DNA from 2 places in the Nonomuraea muscovyensis genome. Region 2 is predicted to be linked to the other one. Evidence: riboswitches for the same ligand, from Rfam matches in the RefSeq annotation. Region 2 holds a riboswitch; the other holds the start of a gene.
What was found. Region 2 has a riboswitch for cyclic di-AMP ahead of FHU36_RS30860 (coiled-coil domain-containing protein). Riboswitches for the same ligand answer to the same signal wherever they lie in the genome.
Positions count from the first base shown of each region.

Region 1: linked by a shared signal. The riboswitch ahead of FHU36_RS03145 (C40 family peptidase) and the one ahead of FHU36_RS30860 (coiled-coil domain-containing protein) in region 2 are both predicted to bind cyclic di-AMP.

Region 1 is NZ_JACHJB010000001.1:655,168-659,373, reverse strand. Features, by position in the region: gene FHU36_RS03155 (NYN domain-containing protein) at 1-599, shown strand, start outside; gene FHU36_RS03150 (C40 family peptidase) at 682-1,659, shown strand; cyclic di-AMP (ydaO/yuaA leader) riboswitch at 1,996-2,156, shown strand; gene FHU36_RS03145 (C40 family peptidase) at 2,350-2,766, shown strand; gene FHU36_RS03140 (hypothetical protein) at 2,901-3,821, shown strand; gene FHU36_RS03135 (M48 family metallopeptidase) at 3,834-4,206, shown strand, end outside.
Region 2 is NZ_JACHJB010000002.1:3,059,493-3,063,698, forward strand. Features, by position in the region: gene FHU36_RS30850 (DeoR/GlpR family DNA-binding transcription regulator) at 1-746, shown strand, start outside; gene galT (galactose-1-phosphate uridylyltransferase) at 743-1,822, shown strand; cyclic di-AMP (ydaO/yuaA leader) riboswitch at 1,894-2,032, shown strand; gene FHU36_RS30860 (coiled-coil domain-containing protein) at 2,038-2,994, shown strand; gene FHU36_RS30865 (hypothetical protein) at 3,330-3,854, shown strand; gene FHU36_RS30870 (DUF2716 domain-containing protein) at 3,829-4,206, shown strand, end outside.

The sequences.
Region 1 (4,206 bases), on a different contig from region 2:
AGGGGCGCAGCATCGAGGACGCCCGCATCAGGGTGCTGCTCGACGCCCTCCAGGACGCCTCCGCCGGGCTGCGCAGGGAGCTGGCCCTGCCCACCATGATCAGCAGGCCGGCCGACTCCGTCGCGGCCGTCACCGGCGAGCGGCCGGGCGTGCGCGGCGTGCCCGCCCGCGCGCTGGCCGACGACGACCCGCAGCTTCTCGACCAGTTGCTCGCGCTGCCGCAGGTGCACCTCATCATCGACGGCTACAACGTCACCAAGTCCGGCTACGGCACGCTCACGCTGGCCGACCAGCGCAACCGCCTGATGACCGGCCTCGGCGGGCTGGTCGCGCAGACCCGCGTCGAGGTGACCGTCGTCTTCGACGGCGCCGAGCTCATCGCGCCCGTCCAGGTGGTGGCGCCGCGCGGCGTGCGGGTGCTGTTCAGCGCGCCCGGCGAGATCGCCGACGACCTGATCCGCCAGCTCGTCCGCGCCGAGCCCCCCGGCCGGGCCATCGCGGTGGTCTCCTCCGACCGCGAGGTGGCCGAGTCGGTGCGCCGGATGGGAGCCAGACCCGTTCCGTCTGGACTGCTGCTGCGCCGGCTCGGGCGCGCATAGATTACGAATCTGACGTTTAGGTGAGATCTCACCCGTCACTTCAGTACTATTCGCCCCAGAACTGATCCTGGGAGGCGACACTGTGAGGTTAGGCCGGGTGCCGGTGGCCGCGGGAATCACCATCGGGCTGCTGCTGTCCCCGACAGGCGGGGCCCACGCCGAGCCGAAACCCACCATCCCCCAGGCGAAGGCCAGGCTGGCCAAGCTCAACGACAAGGCCGACAAGGTCGTCGACAGGTACAACACGGCGACGGAGAACCTCAAGAAGGCCCAGTCCACGTACACCAAGCTCAACGACATCTACAAGCGCAAACTGGCCACCGTGGCCGGCCTGCGCGAGGAGCTGGTGAACATGGCGGTCGACACCTACCAGGCGGGCGCCGACGTCACCAGCCTGCCCGCGCTGATCAGCGGCGGCGACCCGGCCAACCTGCTCAACAACGTGGCCCTGGCCGGGCAGCTCGCCGAGGAGCGGGCCGCGAAGCTGGCCGCCTTCGACCGCGAGAACCGCGGACTGAAGGGCCAGCGCGACAAGGCCGAGGACGCCCTGGCGGCGGCCGACAAGGAGCGCGACGCCGTCCAGAAGGAACGCGCCGAGGTGCTCAAGCTCATCGCCCAGCAGAAGAAGCTGCTGGACCGGCTGGGCGCCTACAAGACCGGCAATCCCAACAGCACGGGTCTGAAGTACACGGGCGCCGCCTCCGGCAACGCCGCCGCGGTGCTCAGGTTCGCCTACGCGCAGGTCGGCAAGCCGTACGTGTTCGGCGGGACCGGGCCGGGCGGCTGGGACTGCTCGGGCCTCACCCAGGCGTCCTGGCGGGCGGCCGGGGTGTCGCTGCCGCGCACCACGTGGCAGCAGTGGGCCTGGGGCGCGAGCCGCAAGGTGGACTTCCCCCAGGGCCTGCAGCCGGGCGACCTCATCTTCAGCGAGGGCCTGGGGCACGTCAGCATCTACGCCGGCAACGGCCAGATCGTGCACGCGCCGCAGACGGGCGACGTGGTCAAGATCGTCAAGCTCACCGCGTACGGCCGCAACATCGTGGGCGCCATCCGCCCCTGAGCGGGTTCCGCGGGCGCGCGTCCGGCGGGTGCGCGGTCTCTGACGGACCGCGGTCGACGGCTGGGAAGAAGTGACGGTTGAGCCCTGACAGGCCGGTGTTCCGTCAAGTGTGAGTACTGTCACATTTGCGTAACGGATCATCGTGTCGAGCTGCGATTCGTGACCTTACTGAGGTCCTTATCCGATCTTTACAGCTTGACCGGGCCTTTGCCGGATCGTGACCCGGCGCGTAACTTCTGGCGACGCGACGCCACGCCATGGCGCCGCGAACGACATCGGCCAGCCGATGACGCGATGGACATCCAGCGGTCACCGCCGCCCGATCGACCCCTTTCAGGCGGTGACCTGCCGAATCCGTGCAGCCAGGAGGCACGGAGCCGGGGACCCAGCGATCCCTTCCCCGAGGGATCAGGGGTGAATCGGCGCCTCACGCGCCGTAGGGCTACTTCCAGGCCCGAACCCGTCAGCTAACCCGGTAGGCGTTCGTGGAAGAGTCAAGGAGAAATCCTGTCTACCTCCCCGCAGAACCCCCGTCTGTCCCGACTCGCCCTGGGTGGCGCAGCGCTCACCATGACCGTGACGGCCGGAGGTATGGCCGTCCACGCTCCGGCGGCGCAGGCGGCGACGACAAGCACCACGACAAGCACCACGGCGACCGGAACGGTCACGGCTTCCACGACGACAGCGGTCATGTCCGCCACGTCGGTGAACAAGGCCGTCAAGAAGTCCCGGGCCGCCCGCCAGGCGGCGAAGGCGCGTACGGCCGTCGACGTGGCCAAGGACCAGATCGGTGACCCCTACCGCTTCGGCGGCACCGGCCCCGGCTCGTTCGACTGCTCCGGCCTCGTCCAGTACGCCTGGAAGAAGGCCGGGGTGCGCATCCCCCGTGTGACGAACGCCCAGTACGCGGGCATCAGGAAGAAGGTCTCCTTCAGCAGTCTCAAGCCTGGTGACCTGTTGTTCTTCCGCGGGCTCGGCCATGTCGGCATGTACGTCGGCAAGGGCAAGATGATCCACTCGCCGCGCACCGGGCAGACCGTGCGGGTCGAGAAGCTCAGCGGATGGCGCAAGGCGTCGTTCGTGGGCGCGGTACGTCCCGGCGCGTGAGCCGTCACGAAGACCCCGTTGGCGCCCTCGACCCACAGGCGCGAACGGGGTCTTCGTGTGCCCGCCCCCTTCTCGCCCCGCCACATCCTGGAAGCGGGCGGCCACACCGGACGGGACGACTACCATCGGGTAGCGTGTCCGTGCAGGTGAACCGTCGTGCCGCGCTGGCCTGCCTGCTGCCTCTCGCGCTGGCCGCCGCCGACGCCCCGCCCGGGCCCCCCGAGCCGTGGCCCGGTGAGACTCTCCTGGTGCGCGGCACCCGTTCCCTGATCCTCGCCCAGCGTCCGCCCGCCCACCATCAGCCCGCCCGCACCCGGGGCGATGACCGCCTCGGCTCGTCGCCGGAGGCTGCCCCGGGGCCCGGCACGCCGGGCGGCCGTCCCACCCCGCGGCCCGGGCCGGAGGGCTCGCTCACCGCCACGTCTCCGGAGGCGCTGCGTGAGCTGGCGCGGCGGGCCGACCTCGCCGCCGGGCGGGTCGGCGCGGTCCTGCGCCGCACGGTCCGTCCCGTCGTCCTCGTGCCCGCCTCCGCGGCCGAGTCGGCGCGGCTGGCCGGGACGGGCCCGCTCGACGGCCTGGCGGCCGTGGCCGACGGCTGCCGGGTGATCGTGGTCCCCGGAGGGTTCGACCGGCTCACCCCCACCGGGCGCGACGTCGTGCTCGCCCACGAGCTCACCCACGTCGCCGCCGGCACCGGCGGGCTGCCGGTCTGGCTGTACGAGGGCTTCGCCGACTACGTCGCCTACCGTGACGCCGGCCTGGCCGTCCCGGTGGCCGCCGCCGAGCTGGCCGCCGAGGTGCGGTCCGGCCGGGAGCCCCGAGAGCTGCCCGGCCCCGCCGCGTTCGCGCCCGGGGCGGCCCGGCTGGCCGCGGCCTACCAGGAGGCGTGGCTCGCGTGTCGGTTCATCGCCGAGCGGTCGGGGGAGGCGAGGCTGGTGAGTCTCTACCGTGAGGCCCGCGCGGTGGGCGCCGAACGGGCGCTGTCGGCGCTGGGGCTCCCGGTCGCGACGTTGACGGCACTGTGGCGTACGTACGTGCGCGACGAGCTGAGGTAGGGGGCACCCACGATGGACGACCGTCGCCAGGAGGCGGGGGTGCGGGAGCGGCGGGAAGCCGGGGTGGCACTGGTCGTGCTGGGCGTCGTGGTCCTCGCCGTGGTGGCGTTCACCACCCCCTGGCGGGCCCTGCCGCCGGGCACCGTCCCCGCACCCGACCCCGCCCGCGACTTCACCCCCCTCCAGCTCGCCAGGGCCGCCGCGTTCGACGCCGCGACCGGCCCGCCCGGCTACCTGTCGTACGGTCTCGGCCTGCTGTTCGCCGGGCTGCTCGTGCTCACCCCGTTCGGCGCCCGGCTGCTCGGCCGGCTGCGCGGCCCGTGGTGGCTGCGGGTCCTGGCGGGCGTGCTGCTGCTGACCGCGATCCTGCAGGCCGTGCGGTGGC
Region 2 (4,206 bases):
AGCGCGTCCGCAGCAACGGCGGCGTGCGGGTGGCCGACCTCGTGCGGGAGCTCGGGGTCTCCGACATGACGATCCGCCGCGATCTCGAGGTCCTCGCAGAGCGGGGCCTGCTCGCCAAGGTGCACGGCGGCGCCACGGCCCTCGGCCCCGGGTCCACGGAGGAGCCGGGCTTCACCGCCAAGTCGGCCCGCCAGCAGCCCGAGAAGGAGGCCATCGCGCGGCGCGCCGCGCGGCTCGTCGAGCCCGGCACCGCTGTGGCGCTGTCGGCCGGCACCACCACCTGGGCGCTCGCCCACCACCTGGTCGGCGTGCCCGAGCTGACGGTGATCACCAATTCGGTGCCCGTCGCCGATGTCTTCCACCGCAACCCGCGGGCCGACCGCACGGTGGTGCTCACCGGTGGCGTGCGCACCCCGTCCGACGCGCTCGTGGGCCCCGTCGCGGTCGCCGCGATCCGGCGCCTGCACGTGGACACCCTGTTCCTCGGGGTGCACGGGATGAGCGTGCGGGCCGGGTTCACCACGCCCAACCTGCTGGAGTCGGAGACCGACCGGGAACTGGTTGGCGCGGCGCGGCGGTTGGTGGTCCCGGCCGACCACACGAAATGGAACACCGTCGGCATCAGCACGATCGCCGAACTCACCGAGGCGGACGTGGTCGTGAGCGACGCGGGACTGCCCGAGGACGCACGTTTGGAGCTGGCCGAACGGGCCGGCGAACTGATCATCGCGGAAGGGTCGCCGTGAAGCGCACCATCACCCATCTGGCCGACGGCCGGGAGCTCATCTACTTCGACCGCCGGGACGACGCCGACCGCGGCGCGATCGACCGCCGGCCGCTCGATCCCCGGCCGGTGGCCTCGGAGCTGCGCTACGACCCGCTGACCGAGGAGTGGATCGCGATCGCCGGGCACCGGCAGACGCGCACGTTCATGCCGCCGGCCGACGAGTGCCCGCTGTGCCCGTCGACCGACACGCGTCTGTCGGAGATCCCCGCGCACGAGTACGACGTGGTGGTGTTCGAGAACCGCTTCCCCTCCTTCTCCGGCAACCTCGGGACCTACGCCGAGGCGGGCGGGCTGAGCGAGGTGCGTCCGGGCGTGGGGCGGTGCGAGGTGGTGTGCTTCACCTCCGACCACTCCTCGTCGTTCTCGCGCCTGAGCGACGACCAGGTCGAGCTGGTCATGGAGGCCTGGGCCGACCGTACGGCGGAGCTGTCCGCGATCGACGGCGTGGAGCAGGTCTTCTGCTTCGAGAACCGCGGCGAGGAGATCGGCATCACGCTGACCCACCCGCACGGGCAGATCTACGCCTACCCCTACGTGACGCCGCGGACCAAACTCCAGCTGGGCGCCGCCGCCCGCTACGCCGCCGCGCACGACGGCCGCAACCTGTTCGCCGACGTGCTGGCGGCCGAGCGTGCGGGGGCGCGGGTGGTGGCGGCCAACGAGCTGTGGACGGCCTTCGTGCCCGCAGCGGCGCGCTGGCCGTTCGAGGTGCATCTCTACCCGCACCGGCAGGTGCCCGACCTCGCGGCGCTGTCGGAGGCCGAACGGGCCGCGTTCGCCCCGCTCTACACCTCGGTGCTGCGGGCGTTCGACGGCCTGTTCGGCGTCGTCATGCCGTACATCGCGGCCTGGCACCAGGCACCGGTGCGCGAGCAGCGTGACCTGGGCTATCTTCACCTGGAGCTGTTCAGCATCAGGCGCGCGCCCGGCAAGCTCAAGTATCTGGCCGGCTCGGAGTCGGCGATGGGCGCGTTCGTCAACGACGTGCTGCCGGAGGAGGCGGCACGCATGCTTCGATCACAGGTAGATCACTAATTGGTTGCTACTTGGGCTCGCGTGACCATCGATTTACTGTTAATGTCCCTTTCGCACCGGCCGGAACGGCCGGTGCACCAAAGCCTAATCTCGGGCGCGTCGCCCGCGAGCCGGGGACCCAAGCACCTGGGGTGAATCCACGCCTGTGGTAGGGAAGCTACTCCCTCCCGAACCCGTCAGCTAACCCGGTCGGCAAGAGGGAGAGGAAAACCTACGTGGCGGCTGCGTCCCCCGCGCGTCTTGCCATCGGTCTCACCATCGCCGCTGTCGTGGCCTCCAGCCCGGCGGCCCCCGCGCTGGCCAAGCCCAAGCCAGACGAGACCAAGCTCCGCTCGGAACTGAAGCAACTCAACTCCAAGGTCGACGGCCTCATCAAGAAGTACAACCTCAAGCGGGTCGAGCTGGCCAAGGCCCAGCAGGCCGCCAAGGTCGCCCAGAAGCGGCTCACCACCGCCGAGAAGGCCCTGGCGGAGGCCGAGAAGAAGGTCGTCGAGATCGCGCAGTTGCGCTACCAGAGCGGCGACCAGTCGTTGCCGACGTTCCTGCTCCCGGTCACCGGTGCGGGCGCCGCGGTGCTGGAGCAGCTCTTGGCCGAGCAGCAGGCGGTGGTCGACGGTTTCGCCGCCGTCCGCGACGAGAAGAAGAAGGCCGCCGAGGAGGCCGCCGCCCTCGCCGCCAAGATCCGCACCGACACGACGACCGTGGCCGGGCAGCGCGAAGAGGCCGAGGACGTCATCGTCGACATCGAGGACAAGCTCGAGGACCTCATCCCCGTCAGCACCGGCCGCCGCTCGAACGGGACCTGGGCACCGCAGCTGCCGTCCGGCTCCGACAACATCACGGCCCGCACGCGGGCGATGCGTGAGCTGATCAAGCGGAACTTCGCGTTGCCGTTCACGGTCGGCTGTTTCCGCTCGGGTTCGAGCGGCGAGCATCCGCTGGGCCGGGCCTGCGACTTCATGATGAGCACGGGCGGCAGCATGCCGTCGGCCGGCAACCAGGCGCTGGGCGACCGCGTCGCCGCGTGGGCCGTGGAGAACAAGGCGAAGCTCGGGGTCAAGTACGTGATCTGGAAGCAGCGCATCAACCACGGCTCGGGCTGGAGCCCCATGGCCAATCGGGGCAGCATCACCGAGAACCACTTCGACCACGTGCACATCTCGATGTACTGAAGGGGCGAATAGCATCCGATGAGCTATTCGCTGCCTTGACGAAGGCGTTTGAGCTGGTCATGAGGTCGTCCTGCGCGTTGATGCGCGGCCGTCCGCCTGCCACTTCCCACCTTGCTGCCCTCCAGTCCCACGAACGCCGCCATGGTGTCCTGGCAGAGGGCAGCCTCGAAGGCCGGCAGAACGCAGACCAAGCCGCGCAGATCGGGCGCGAAGAGTTCGAGGCTGTCTGCGCCGCAGCCGGACGTCATGTCGCCGGCAGGACCGACGTCGCATTCTCCGACAGTCGGATGGAATCATCGAAGCTCAGCATCTGCCCTGGTCGAGAGCTGATGAGGATGGACGACGTGACGAGAGTGGCTGAGACGCTGCTTGATGCTTACGAGAGCCAATTGCGGGCTCTGGTGCCGCTGGAGTTACCGTGGGGAGCTGTCGTCGAGCGGGATGGACCACTGGTACGAACCCACTACGGCACCCACGCAACCGTCCACCATGCCGCTCTCCGCGACGACCTGGCGGGATTGATCCGACGGCAGCAGGAGCTCTTCGCGGCACGCTGTGAGCCGGTCGAGTGGAAGGTCTACTCTCACGACGCCCCACTGCTCGGCGAATCGCTGCGAGCCGCAGGCTTCGTCCCGGGGCCGGAGCGCACTCTTCTGATGGCCGACATCGCGAAGGTCCCGTCACCCGAAGACCTCCCGCCGGGCATGCGCATACGGCCCCATCTCCCCGGGGAACGTGAGCGGCTGCGCCGTAGGGCCGCGGTCGTGCCCGAGCAGCGACGGCCGCTCTCGGAGTTGGAGGCCGACGGGACAGCCCCGCGGGACAGGATCGGAGATGGAGATCCTGCTGCTGGAGTATGACGGGCGAATCCTGGACGCCGTCTGGATCGAACGCGTGGGCGGCACCGACTTCGCAGCCATTGGCGGAATCACCGGCCCCCGCCGCGAACTGCTCCAAGCCGCGGCCGCCTGGGCGGAATGGCGCGGTGTCCGGCAGGTGTTCCGACACCGTACGCCGCGACATCTCGTCGCGGAGGCACCTGGCTCGCTGGTCCCTGCCTACGCTGCGACGGGCTTCCATGCGATCGCCCAGGTGAGCACCTACCGCTGGGCGCCCGCCGGTGAGCCGGCACGGGACCGTCCCGCAAAGCAGCTCCTGTCAGACCCCGAGCACGACAAGATCTGGAAGCGGTTCGAGACCCGGTTCGAGGTG